3 regions of the Protaetiibacter intestinalis genome follow, and region 3 is predicted to be linked to each of the others. Evidence: predicted binding sites of a transcription regulator. Region 3 holds the regulator's gene; each other region holds the start of a gene.

Region 1 (4,001 bases), 420 kb from region 3:
GCCAGCCGTCGAGCTCGTCGAGGCTGCGGCGGGCGCGCACCGCGGCGACCGCCGCGGCCAGGTGCCGCCGCCCGGGGTGGGCGTAGTGCACGTTGCCGCTCGCGAGCACCGGCAGTCCGCGGGCGGATGCCAGCTCCGCGAGCACGTCGTTGCGGTCGCTGTCGAGGGGGTCGCCGTGGTCGATGAGCTCGACGTGCACGGCCTCCCGCCCGAAGACGGCGACCAGTTCGTCGAGGGCGCGGCCCGCGGCATCCGCCCCGCCCGTCTCGAGCGCGCGGCGCACGGCGCCCTTGCGGCATCCGGTGAGCACCGCCCAGTGCCCGCCTGCTGCCTCGGCGAGCCGCGGAAGCTCGTAGACGGGCCGCCCCTTCTCGGCGCCGCGCAGGTTCGCCTCGGTGAGGGCGGAGGCGAGGCGGTGGTAGCCCTCCGGCCCGCGCGCGAGCACCACGAGGTGGCTGCCCTCCGGATCGGGTTCGCCGTTCTGCGGGCCGGCGAGCCCGAGCGAGAGCTCGGCGCCGAACACCGTCGCGACGCTCGAGGTCTCGGCCGCCTCGGCGAAGCGCACGATGCCGGCAAAGGTGTCGTGGTCGACGAGGGCGAGCGCGCTGAGGCCCAGGCGTTCCGCCTCCTCGAGCAGCTCCTCGGGCGAGGAGGCGCCGTCGAGGAAGCTGAAGCTCGAGTGCGCGTGCAACTCGGCGTAGGGCAGCGCATCCGGGTCGCGCACGAGCTCGCGCGGCGGCAGGTACGGCCCGCGCTTGCGCGAGAAGGCCGGGCCGTCGCCGCCGTCGTGCGCCTCGTCCTCCGCGGGGCGGCGGCCCGAGAGGGTGCGTTCGAACTCGGCCCAGGGCACCGGCGGGTTGCTCCAGCCCATCAGTCGTAGCGCCCCTCGGCCCACCAGCCCTCGGCGTCGAGCACGAGCAGCCACGCGCATCCGGTGGCGTCGACGGCCTGCAGGCGGTGCGCGCTGCGGGCGGTCTGCGGATCCCACCAGCGCTCCTCGAGGGGCCACGGGCCCGCCCAGGCGGTGAGCTCGCGCCGGGTGCCGGACTGCGCGACGAGCACGGCGGGGGCCGCGCTCACCGCCCCGCGCTCGTCGACCGTGACGGGGCGACCCCGCGCATCCTCGACCCGCAGCGGGCGCGGCACCTCGTAGACGGTCGTGGGCGGGGGATCGGGCAGAGCGCCCGGCCAGGGATCGGTGCGCGGTCGCGCCACGACCGCACGGTCGCCCCACGGCACGAGCTGCTGGCGGTCGGCGGGGCGGCGACCGCCCGCGAGCCGCGGGGTGAGCACGCCGCGGTGGCCCACCATGCCCTGCACGCGCGACAGCGCCGAGTGCACGCGCTCGTCGGGGCCGAGCCCCCACAGGCCGCCCTCGTGCACGTGCACGGGGTCGACGGCCTCGGGGCTCACCCGCACCCGCACGACGCCCGCACGGAGCGTCTCGGTGGCCTGCAGCTGCCAGCGCACCCGGTCGACCACCTCGGCGGCCGAGAAGGAGCGCGGGTGCAACCAGACCCGCTCGTCGCCCTCGCCGCGGTCGCTCAGCAGCTCGATGCGCAGCGCCGTGCAGACGAGCCGCTCGGCGAGCAGGGCGCGCACGAAGTCGTCGCACGCGGCCCGCACGCCGAAGGCGACCTCGTCGACGCGTTCGGCGGCCGGCTCGAAGTCGACGACCGCGTCGATGTCGCGCGGCGGGATGCGCGGGGTCGCGGGCCGCGGATCCCGGCCGCGGGCGAGCGCGTGCAGGCGCGCCCCGGCGGGACCGAAGCGGGCCACGACATCCGCCTCCTCGAGCCGCGCGAACTCGCCGAGGGTGCGGATGCCGAGCCGGGGGAGCAGGGACGCGAGCTCGGGGTCGCCGAGGGCGGCGACGGGAAGCGGGGCGAGGAAGGCGGTCGTCTCGTCGTCGGGCACGATGCGCGACTGTTCACGGCCGACACGGCTCGCGAGCTCGGCGGCGAAGAGCCCGGCCGCGATACCGACCCGGGCCGCATCCGCCCCCGCCTCGGCGACGATGCCGAGCACCGTGCGCGCGGCTGCCCGCTCGTTGCCGTAGTAGCGGGCGGGGCCGCGCGCGCGGATCGCGGCCGTGCCGGGACGCAGCGCGTGCCAGCCGGGCAGCGCCTGCTCGAGGGCGGCGAGCACCGGTTCGAAGGCGCGCACGGCGACGGCCGGGTCCTCCCGCAGCACCCGCAGCCCGGGGCACCGACCCTGCGCCTCGCGCTGCCGCATCCCCTCGCGCACCCCCTCATGCCGGGCGGCGGGGGTGCAGGCGACCACGAGCCCCTTCGCCACGAGCGCGACGGCCTGCCCGTCGGGGATGCGCTCGGCGCGGCCCTGCGCCCGCACCGCCCAGTCGGCCACGTGCAGCACGAGAAGCCGGGGAGCGGTCGCGGTCATACCCCATTCTCGAACATCTGTTCGAATGCGTCAACCCGCCTCGTGATTCCGCAACTCAGGAGATCCCGGCGCATCCGCCCCGAAAATCCCCGCCGCAACACCTTTCTCCTGAGTTGCGGAAGACGGCAGTTTCGCAACTCAGGAGAAAACCGCGAGGAGGCCCGGGAAGCGTCGTTCCGGGCGGATGCTCCTGAGTTGCGAAAACAGCGGATGCGGCGGGTCGGGCGCGGCGGCGCGTCACCCCGCGAGCTCGACCTCGGCGACGACCGTGTCGCCCGGCTCGATGCCCTCGGCGCGGCGCACGCGGGCGTTCAGCACGAGGCTGTAGACACCGGATGCCCCGGGGAAGATCGAGGTCGACCAGCTCGTGGCGCCGACCCGCGCCGTGACCTTGACGGCGCCGAAGCCCGCGCGGGGGAGCGCATCCGCCCACTCGTGGATCTCGGCCGACTGCTCGAGCGGCAGGTCGACGAAGTACCAGTCGTCGTGCACGCGCGCCTCCCAGCGCCGCAGCTCGGCCTCGAAGCGGTACCGCATCCCGTCAGCCTAGAGACCGCCGGCGACGGCGCGCAGGGGAACGCCCGCACCCTCCGCGCTCCGCGCCTGCACGGGCGAGACGAGCCCCCGCGCATCCGGCAGCCAGAGCCGCCGGGAGCGGCTGCGCCCCTGCCAGGCGGGCGAACGGGAGGCGACCGTCACCTGCCGCGCCGCGAGGTGCCCGAACCCCGCGCCGAGCCCCGCCCAGTCGCTCTCGGACACCTCGAGCCGCGCATGCGCCCGCGGCCAGTCGCGCGTCGAGACGAGCACGGCCCCCCTCTGCCGCAGCCGCGCCGCCAGCCGCCCGGCCGCCGCCTCGCCGACGCGCGCCCGGGCGGGCGGGCGCACGAGCACGACGGCGACCGCATCCACGAGCGCCGCGACGACCGCGAACCACTGCTCGGCCGGATGCGGCACGAGCACGAGCCGCTCGAGCTCGAGGCCCGCGGCGGCGGCCGCCTCGACCCCCAGGTCGGGCATGCCCACGACGGCGCACCACGAGCCCGCACGGCTCGGCTCGCGCAGCAGTTCGAGCGCGAGCGCCGTCGAGCCCTCGACGACGTAGCTGCCACCCGCCGCGAGCGCGCCACCGGGCAGCAGCTCCGCGAGCGACTCCGAGGTGGGCAGCGCGCGCTCGTCGAGCCGGGTGCGCTGCATGCCGCGGATGCGATCCTGCAGTCCGCGGATCTCCTCCGCGCGCGCCGACTCGAACATGCATTCGATGCTACGCCCGGGCGCCGACGCCGGGAACCCGGCCTACGGGGAGAGGATCCCGGGCTGGTCCAGTGTCCCGACCCACGAGAACACCACGAACGCGACCACGTTCACGATCACCGTCACCCAGAACACCACCTGGAAGCTCATCTTGATCGTCTTGTGCCGGAACACCTGCTGCGCGATCACGCCACCCGGCCAGCCGCAGGCGAGCCCCATCGCGAGCAGCGAGCCCTCGCTCAGCCGCCACCCCTCGGTCGCGGCCGCGCGCTTGTCGAGCGCGTAGGCGACGAAGGTGGCGAACGACATCCCGAGGTACAGGATCCACACCCAGTACGGGATCGGGT
Region 2 (4,001 bases), 440 kb from region 3:
ATGCCCCCGGTAGGGGCGCCGGCGGCGATCCGGAGCACCGCATCCGCCACGTCGTCCGCGGCCATCGGCTGCATCAGCGCATGCGAGACGCGGACCACCCCGTCACGCGTCGCGGCCTCGGCGATGCTCAGCAGGAACTCGAAGAACTGGGTGGCGTGGACGATCGAGAAGGCGCGGCCCGAGCTCTGGATCAGCTTCTCCTGCTCGAGTTTCGCGGCGAAGTACCCGCCCTCCGAGGCGGCGAGACGGTCGGTGCCGACCACCGAGAGGGCCACGTGGTGCGACACCCCGGCCGCGGCGCCGTAGCTCAGCAGGTTGAGGGTCGACCCGGTGAAGAACTCCTGCGCGCCCGCGTAGTCGGTGTACGAGGAATTGGTCACGTCGACGAGCACATCCGCCCCGTCGAGCGCCTCCGCGAGCCCCTCGCCCGTGAACGAGTTCACGCCCGTCGCGCGCGACGCGACGCGATGATCCACCCCCCGCTCCGCGAGTCTGGCCGAAACCATCGACCCGATCAGACCGGTACCACCGACGACGACGATCCTCATGTCAAAGGAGACAAGGCGACCGGTCCGGATGTGACGCGGCAGAATGGAGCCATGACCGACCCCCGACTCGCCGTCATCGTGCTCGCTGCAGGGGAAGGCACGCGCATGCGATCCCGGCGCGCCAAGGTGCTGCATCCGATCGCCGGGCTGCCGATGATCGCGCACGTGCTCACCACGGCGCGGCACCTCGAGCCCGCCTACGTCGAGGTGGTCGTGCGGCACCAGCGCGACGAGGTGGCGGCGTGCGTCACCGAGTACTCCGCGGATGCCGTGGTGGTCGACCAGGACGAGGTGCCCGGCACCGGCCGCGCCGTCGAGCTCGCCGTCGCCGCACTCCCCGCCGACTTCGACGGCGAGGTGGTGGTGATCTCCGGCGACGTGCCGCTGCTCGACACCGACACACTGGCGGCGCTCGTCGCCCAGCACCGGGCGGCCGCGGCATCCGCCACCATCCTCTCCGCCGTGCTCGACGACGCCACCGGGTACGGACGCATCGTGCGCGACGCCGACGGGGCGGTGCGCGCCATCGTCGAGCACAAGGACGCGAGCGAGGCCGAGCTCGCCCTCACCGAGGTGAACTCGGGCAGCTACGTCTTCGCGGCATCCGCCCTGCGTGAGCTGCTGCCGCAGGTGGGGCTCGCCAACGCCCAAGGGGAGAAGTACCTGACGGACGTCGTCGCGCTGCTGCGGGCCGCATCCGCCCCCGTCGCCGCCGTACCCGTCGCCGACAGCTGGCGCGTCGCCGGCGTCAACGACCGGGCGCAGCTGTCGGAGCAGGCCGCGCGGCTCAACGCCATGATCGTGCGCGGGCACCAGCTGAACGGGGTGACCGTGCACGACCCCGCCACCACCTGGATCGACCTCACCGTCTCCATCGGGCAGGACACCGAGCTGCTGCCCGGCACCCGCCTCGCCGGCGCCACCAGCATCGACCGGGACGCCGTCATCGGGCCCGACACCACTCTCGTCGACTGCGAGGTGGGGGAGGGGGCCGTCATCTCGCGCACGGATGCGACGCTCGCCGTGATCCGCGCGTACGCCACCGTGGGGCCGTTCGCCTACCTGCGGCCCGGAACCGAGCTCGCGGGCGGCGGCAAGATCGGCACCTTCGTGGAGACCAAGAACGCCCGCATCGGCCGTGGGTCGAAGGTGCCGCACCTGTCGTACATCGGCGACACCGAGGTGGGGGAGGGCTCCAACATCGGCGCCGGCACCATCACCGCCAACTACGACGGGGTCGCGAAGCACCGCACCACCGTCGGATCGCACGTGCGCACCGGATCGCACAACGTCTTCGTCGCGCCCGTCACGATCGGCGACGGCGCCTACACGGGCGCCGGCACCGTCGTGCGGAAAGACGTACCCGCGGGGGCGCTCGCGGTGAACGTGGCGCCGCAGCGCAACCTCGAGGGGTGGGTGGCGGCGAACCGCCCCGGCACCGCGGCGGCGGATGCTGCCGCGGCATCCCCGCTGGTCGAGTAGCGGCCGCAGGCCGCACCCTCCCGCTGGTTGAGTAGCGGCCGCAGCCGCACCCTCCCGCTGGTTGAGTAGCGGCCGTAGGCCGCGTATCGAAACCCACGACGGACGCCCCTCGACGGGGCGCCCGTCGTCGGTGAGGCCCCACGTGTCCACGCCTGCACGGGTTTCGATACGCCCGCTGCGCGGGCTACTCAACCCGCGGAGGGGGCGCCTCGCGGCTCCTCAATCGGCGGCGGCGGGGGCCCGCTTCGCGGGACGCCCCGGAGTTCTCCACAGATCGCCGGAAACACTAGAACATATGTTCGAAACCTGCGACAATGGGGCATGCCCGATTTCACCGACACCCTCGCCGCTCTGGGCGACCTGTCGGTGCCGTTCGCCCCTCCCGCGGTCGCGCTGCTGAACGACGGCGGGCTTCTCGCCGCGCAGCGTCAACTGGCCGAGGTGCGCCGCCGGGTCGACTCCCTCGCCGCCACGGTGGCGGGCGAGATCGCGCATCGTTCGCGCCGCGAGTTGGGCCACAGCGGGCTCGCGCAGTCTCAGGGCCAGCGCACCGCCGAGGGGCTCATCTCGCAGCTGTCGGGCACCTCCACGCGCGACGCCCGCACCCTCGTGAAGGCCGCCGAACTGCTGCCGGCGGCTCCGCTGGCCGCGCCGACGCCGCGATGGATGCAGGTGATCGGCGAGGCGGTCGCGGCAGCCGCCATCTCGACCGAGGCCGCCGAGGTGATCCGCACGCGGCTGGCCGCCGTCGGCGCCCGCCCCGAGACGGATGCCGCGCTCACCGCGGCTGCCGAGCGGCTGGTCGCGGAGGCGGCGTCGCTGCCCATCGAGCAGTTGGCGGTGCGGGCGGGGTTCGTGCGTGACGAGCTGGATGTGGTGGGCGTGGCGGGGCGTGAGGAGGCCTTGCGTGAGCAGCGGTCTCTGCGGTTCTGGAAGCGGCGCGACGGGTTGACGGGCCTTGCGGGGGTGCTCGACCCGGAGTCGGCGGCGGTGCTGCTGCCGGTGGTGGAGGCGGGCACCTCGCCGCGGCGTGGGGGTCCGCGGTTCGTGGATCCGGATGCGGTGGCGCGTGCCGAAGACCTGGTGCGTGATGAGCGCACGACGGAGCAGCTCGCGCTCGACACGTTGGTCGAGGTGGTGCGGATCGGGTCCCGGCTCGACGACGGCACCCTGCTGGGGGATCGGAAGCCTGCGGTGCGGGTGCTGGTGACCGAGCGCGACCTTCGGGCGGGTGTCGGGGTGGCGTACTTCGAGGGGCAGACGCAGGCCGTGTCCGTGGCGACTGCGGAGCGGTTCATCTGCGAGTCGGGGGCGATCCCGATCCTGTTCGACGGTGACGGGCGGGTGCTGAACCTGGGGCGGGCGCAGCGGCTGTTCAGCGAGAAGCAGCGGGTGGCGATCGCCGCCCGCGACGGCGGATGTTTGATGTGCGATAGGCCGCCGTCGTGGTGCGAGGCGCATCACATCGACCACTGGGATGAACATCACGGCCGAACGGACGTCGACGACGGGGTGCTGTTGTGCCGGTTCTGCCACCTGCTCGTCCACAACCGAAGGTGGCGGGTACGGCGGAACGGGGGCGAGTACCACCTGGAGAAGCCCGACGGGGTGACGGTGGCATTGCCGACGCGCAGCCTCGCGCTGCAACGGTTGCGTCGCGCGAGCTGAGGCGGGGCGCCCACATCTCGATAGTTGAGGGATGCGGCTGCACCCATCCCGCTGGTTGAGTAGCCCGCGCAGCGGCCCCCCTCCGCTGGTTGAGTAGCCCGCGCAGCGGGCGTATCGAAACCCGTGCAGACGGGGTCGGGTGGGGCCTCACCGACGACGGGCGCCCCTTCGAGGGGCGTCCGTCGTGGGTTTCGATACGCGGCCTGCGGCCGCTACTCAACCAGCGGAAGGGGTCAGAGGCGGCCGGCGGCCTTCAGCGCGAGGTAGTGGTCGGCGAGGGCCGGGGGCAGATCCTGCGGGGCA
Region 3 (4,001 bases):
GTCTGACGGCTGAGGCGTGCCGTGCGGTGCGTGCTCATGGGGCGAGTCTACTGAGCCCCACCGGGGCCGAGGGCCGCCAGGCATTCGAGGAAGAAGTCCGTCTCCTCGGCCGTGCCCGCCGTGACCCGGAGCGCGTTCGGGATGCCCACGTCGCGGATCAGGATGTCGCGCGCGAGCAGCGCCTCGAAGGTGGCGCGCGGGTCGGCGACGCCGTCGAAGAGCACGAAGTTGGCCTGGCTCGGCCACGGCCGGTAGCCGAGCGCCGGGAGCTCGGCCACCATCCGGTCGCGCTGGGCGGCGATGTCGTCGACCATGGCGAGCATCTCGGGGGCGTGCGCGAGCGCCGCGACGGCGGCCGCCTGGGTGAGCGCGGAGAGGTGATAGGGCAGGCGGACCAGGCGCAGCGCGTCCGCGACGGCGGGGTCTGCGGCGAGGTAGCCGAGCCGGACACCGGCGAAGGCGAAGGCCTTGCTCATGGTGCGCGAGACGACGAGTCGCTCGCGCCCGGGCAGCAGGGTGAGCGCCGAGGGCTGGTCCTTCGGCATGAACTCGGCGTAGGCCTCGTCGACGAAGACGATGCCGTCTGTCGCGTCGTAGGCGGCCGCGATCGTCTCGAGCGGCAGCGCCGTGCCGGTCGGGTTGTTGGGGGCGCAGAGGAACACGAGGTCGGGACGGTGCTGCTCGATCGCACGGACCGCCGTCTCGGGGCTGATGCGGTAGTCGGCGTCGCGCTCCGCGGGGATCCAGCGGCTGCCGGTTCCCGCGGCGATGATCGGGTGCATCGAGTAGCTGGGCGGGAAGCCGAGCACGCTGCGCCCCGGCCCGCCGAAGGCCTGCAGGAGCTGCTGGATGATCTCGTTCGAGCCGTTCGCCGCCCAGACGTGGTCGGAGGTCAGGCCGTGGCCGAGATAGCCCGCGAGGGACTCGCGCAGCTCCGTGAACTCGCGGTCCGGGTAGCGGTTCGCGGTGAGCACCGCGTGGGCGAGCGACTCGACGATGTCGCGTGCGACCGGCTCCGGGATCGGGTGGGTGTTCTCGTTGACGTTGAGCGCGTACCGCACGTGCTTCTGCGGGGCGCCGTACGGAGTCAGCCCCCGGAGGTCGTCGCGGATCGGGAGGTCGGAGAGCCGGGTCACCCGGCGATTCTAATGAGGACGCCCGTGCGCCCGGCCGTCAGTCCGAGTAGACCGCGGGGATCGCCAGACGCTGACCGGGCTGCACGTGGCTGCTGCCGAGCTGGTTGAGCTCGACGAGGTCGTCGACCACCTCGCGCGGGTCGGCGTCGGGGGCGATCCAGGCGGCGAGATCCCACAGCGACTCGCCCGAGGCGACCGTGATGTAGTCGAAGCTCGCGGTGGAGGGGGTGGAGCCCGCCTGCGCGGGAGACAGCGCGGAGACCGCGAGCACCGCGGCGATCGGGGTGGCGAGCAGGGCGCCCACCACGACGCGACCGCGACGGGTCAGGCGCAGACGGGGGTGCGTGCCGGCGGTGCCGAGGGCGACGGTGCTCATGGGATGCCTCCTGCGGATCGTGGACAGCTGCCGCATCCGGCCTCGGCCGGGAGGCCGGATGCGAAGCTGTGTTCCGAATCTATCTTCGATCGAACATCTGTTCAAGTCTTTCGAGAGAATTCCTGCGAATCGGGAGGAAAGCCGATCCGATCCCGCGACACACTCGAATGAATGTTTGCCTGCACCCGCCGAGGCGGATACAGTTTCGATCACGGGATGCATCCGATCACGGACCACCGACATCGGCATCCCCCGAGCACCCGGGAGTCCACATGAGCGACAGCAGCCCCCTCGAGGCCCGCCCCGCCACGCGGCGACGCAAGAGCCTCAGCGAGAAGCAGCTCGCGATCCTCGAGGTGATCCAGCGCTCGGTCCAGACGCGCGGCTACCCGCCGAGCATGCGCGAGATCGGCGACGCCGTCGGGCTCGCCTCGCTCTCGAGCGTGACGCACCAGCTCAACCAGCTCGAGCTCTCCGGCTACCTGCGGCGCGACCCCAACCGCCCGCGCGCACTCGAGGTGCTCATCGACGTCCCCGGCGCCTCCGACGACGCGCCGAGCGCACCCGTGGGCGACGCCGCCATGGTCCCGCTCGTCGGGCGCATCGCGGCGGGCGTGCCGATCACGGCCGAGCAGCAGGTCGAGGAGATCTTCCCGCTCCCCCGCCAGCTCGTCGGCAAGGGCGAGCTGTTCATGCTCAAGGTCTCCGGCGAGTCGATGATCGACGCCGCCATCTGCGACGGCGACTGGGTGGTCGTGCGCGCCCAGCGCACGGCCGACAACGGCGAGATCGTCGCGGCGATGCTCGACGGCGAGGCGACCGTCAAGGTGTTCCGGCAGCGCGACGGCCACACCTGGCTGCTGCCGCGCAACACGGCGTTCGAGCCGATCCTCGGCGACGACGCCGAGGTGCTCGGCAAGGTCGTGGCGGTGCTGCGCTCGGTCTGAGCCGGCACGCAGCACCGCCCCGGCGGATCAGGCGCCGAGCGCCGCCCGCGCCTCCCGCGTCGCCGCGAGGATGTTCTCGAGCGAGGCGACCGTCTCCTGGTAGCCGCGGGTCTTGAGCCCGCAGTCCGGGTTGATCCACAGCTGACGCTCCGGGATCGAGGAGAGGGCGATCCCGATGAGGTCGCGCACCTCCTCGACGCTCGGCACGCGCGGCGAGTGGATGTCGTAGACGCCCGGCCCGATGCCGCGGCCGAAACCGCTCTTCTCGAGCTCGGGCACGACCTCCATGCGGCTGCGGGCCGCCTCGATCGAGGTGACGTCCGCATCCAGCGCGTCGATCGCGTCGAGCACGACGCCGAACTCCGAGTAGCAGAGGTGGGTGTGGATCTGCGTGCGGTCCTCGACGCCGCTCGTCGCCAGGCGGAACGACCTGACCGACCAGTCGAGGTAGGCCCCCTGGTCGCGCTTCTTGAGCGGCAGCAGCTCGCGCAGCGCTGGCTCGTCGACCTGGATGACGCCGATGCCCGCCGACTCGAGGTCGCCGATCTCGTCGCGCAGGGCGAGCGCCACCTGGTAGGCGGTGTCGGCGAGCGGCTGGTCGTCGCGCACGAACGACCAGGCGAGGATCGTGACCGGGCCGGTCAGCATGCCCTTCACGGGCTTCTCGGTGAGCCCCTGGGTGTACGTCGACCAGCGCACCGTGATGGGCGCCGGCCGCGAGACGTCGCCCCACAGGATCGACGGGCGCGTGGCACGCGAACCGTACGACTGCACCCAGCCGTTCTGCGTCACCGCGAAGCCGTCGAGGTTCTCGGCGAAGTACTGCACCATGTCGTTGCGCTCGGGCTCGCCGTGCACGATGACGTCGAGGCCGATGCGCTCCTGCAGGGCCACGACATCCGCGATCTCCTGCTGCAGGAAGCCCTCGTACTCGTCGCGGGTGATCTCGCCCTTCGCCTGGCGCGCCCGCTCGCGACGGATGTCGCCCGTCTGCGGGAAGGAGCCGATCGTCGTGGTCGGCAGCGGCGGGAGGCGCAGCGCGACGTCCTGCTGGGCGCGGCGGTGCGCGTAGTCGCCGCGCGCGAAGGCCGCGTCGTCGAGCTCGGCCACCCGGCCGCGCACGGCGCCGTCGCGCACGCCCGGGGCGGTGCGACGGTCCTCGAGGGCGGCGGATGCCGCATCCAGCTCGGCCTGGATCGCCGCGCGCCCCTCGGCGAGGCCGCGGGCGAGCGTCGCCACCTGCCCGACCTTCTGGTCGGCGAAGGCGAGCCAGCTCACGAGCTGCGCCGGCAGCTCGGGCTCGTCGGCGACGTCGTGCGGGGTGTGGAAGAGGTTGGTCGAGGTGCCGACCGCGACCGTGCCGGCCACCTCGCGCAGCTTCTCGAGCTTGCCGAAGGCGGCCGCCAGGTCGCCGCGCCAGATGTTGTGGCCGTCGATCGCGCCGCCCACGAGCACCTTGTCGGTCGTGGCGCCCGAGGGCACCTCGCCCTTGACGAGGTCGAGGGCGATCGCGTCGATGGGCGCGGCCTGCAGCACGGGCAG

What was found. The regulator LexA, encoded in region 3, represses DNA repair genes until DNA is damaged. The targets are predictions, from matches to a motif close to TCGAACANNTGTTCGA.
Region 1: a site for LexA is predicted at 2,413-2,428, ahead of D7I47_RS12665 (DNA polymerase Y family protein). Genes of this name have one in related genera too.
Region 2: a site for LexA is predicted at 2,318-2,333, ahead of D7I47_RS02175 (HNH endonuclease signature motif containing protein). Genes of this name have one in related genera too.

The regions. Positions count from the first base shown of each region.
Region 1 is NZ_CP032630.1:2,676,000-2,680,000, reverse strand. It holds gene D7I47_RS12670 (error-prone DNA polymerase) at 1-871, opposite strand, end outside; gene D7I47_RS12665 (DNA polymerase Y family protein) at 871-2,403, opposite strand; gene D7I47_RS12660 (DUF1905 domain-containing protein) at 2,641-2,940, opposite strand; gene D7I47_RS12655 (hypothetical protein) at 2,950-3,654, opposite strand; gene D7I47_RS12650 (DUF1294 domain-containing protein) at 3,697-4,001, opposite strand, start outside.
Region 2 is NZ_CP032630.1:443,523-447,523, reverse strand. It holds gene D7I47_RS02185 (SDR family oxidoreductase) at 1-476, opposite strand, end outside; gene glmU (bifunctional UDP-N-acetylglucosamine diphosphorylase/glucosamine-1-phosphate N-acetyltransferase GlmU) at 600-2,030, shown strand; gene D7I47_RS02175 (HNH endonuclease signature motif containing protein) at 2,352-3,698, shown strand; gene D7I47_RS02170 (DUF58 domain-containing protein) at 3,932-4,001, opposite strand, start outside.
Region 3 is NZ_CP032630.1:2,650-6,650, forward strand. It holds gene hisB (imidazoleglycerol-phosphate dehydratase HisB) at 1-38, opposite strand, end outside; gene D7I47_RS00025 (histidinol-phosphate transaminase) at 48-1,136, opposite strand; gene D7I47_RS00030 (LysM peptidoglycan-binding domain-containing protein) at 1,174-1,512, opposite strand; gene lexA (transcriptional repressor LexA) at 1,785-2,459, shown strand; gene metE (5-methyltetrahydropteroyltriglutamate--homocysteine S-methyltransferase) at 2,487-4,001, opposite strand, start outside.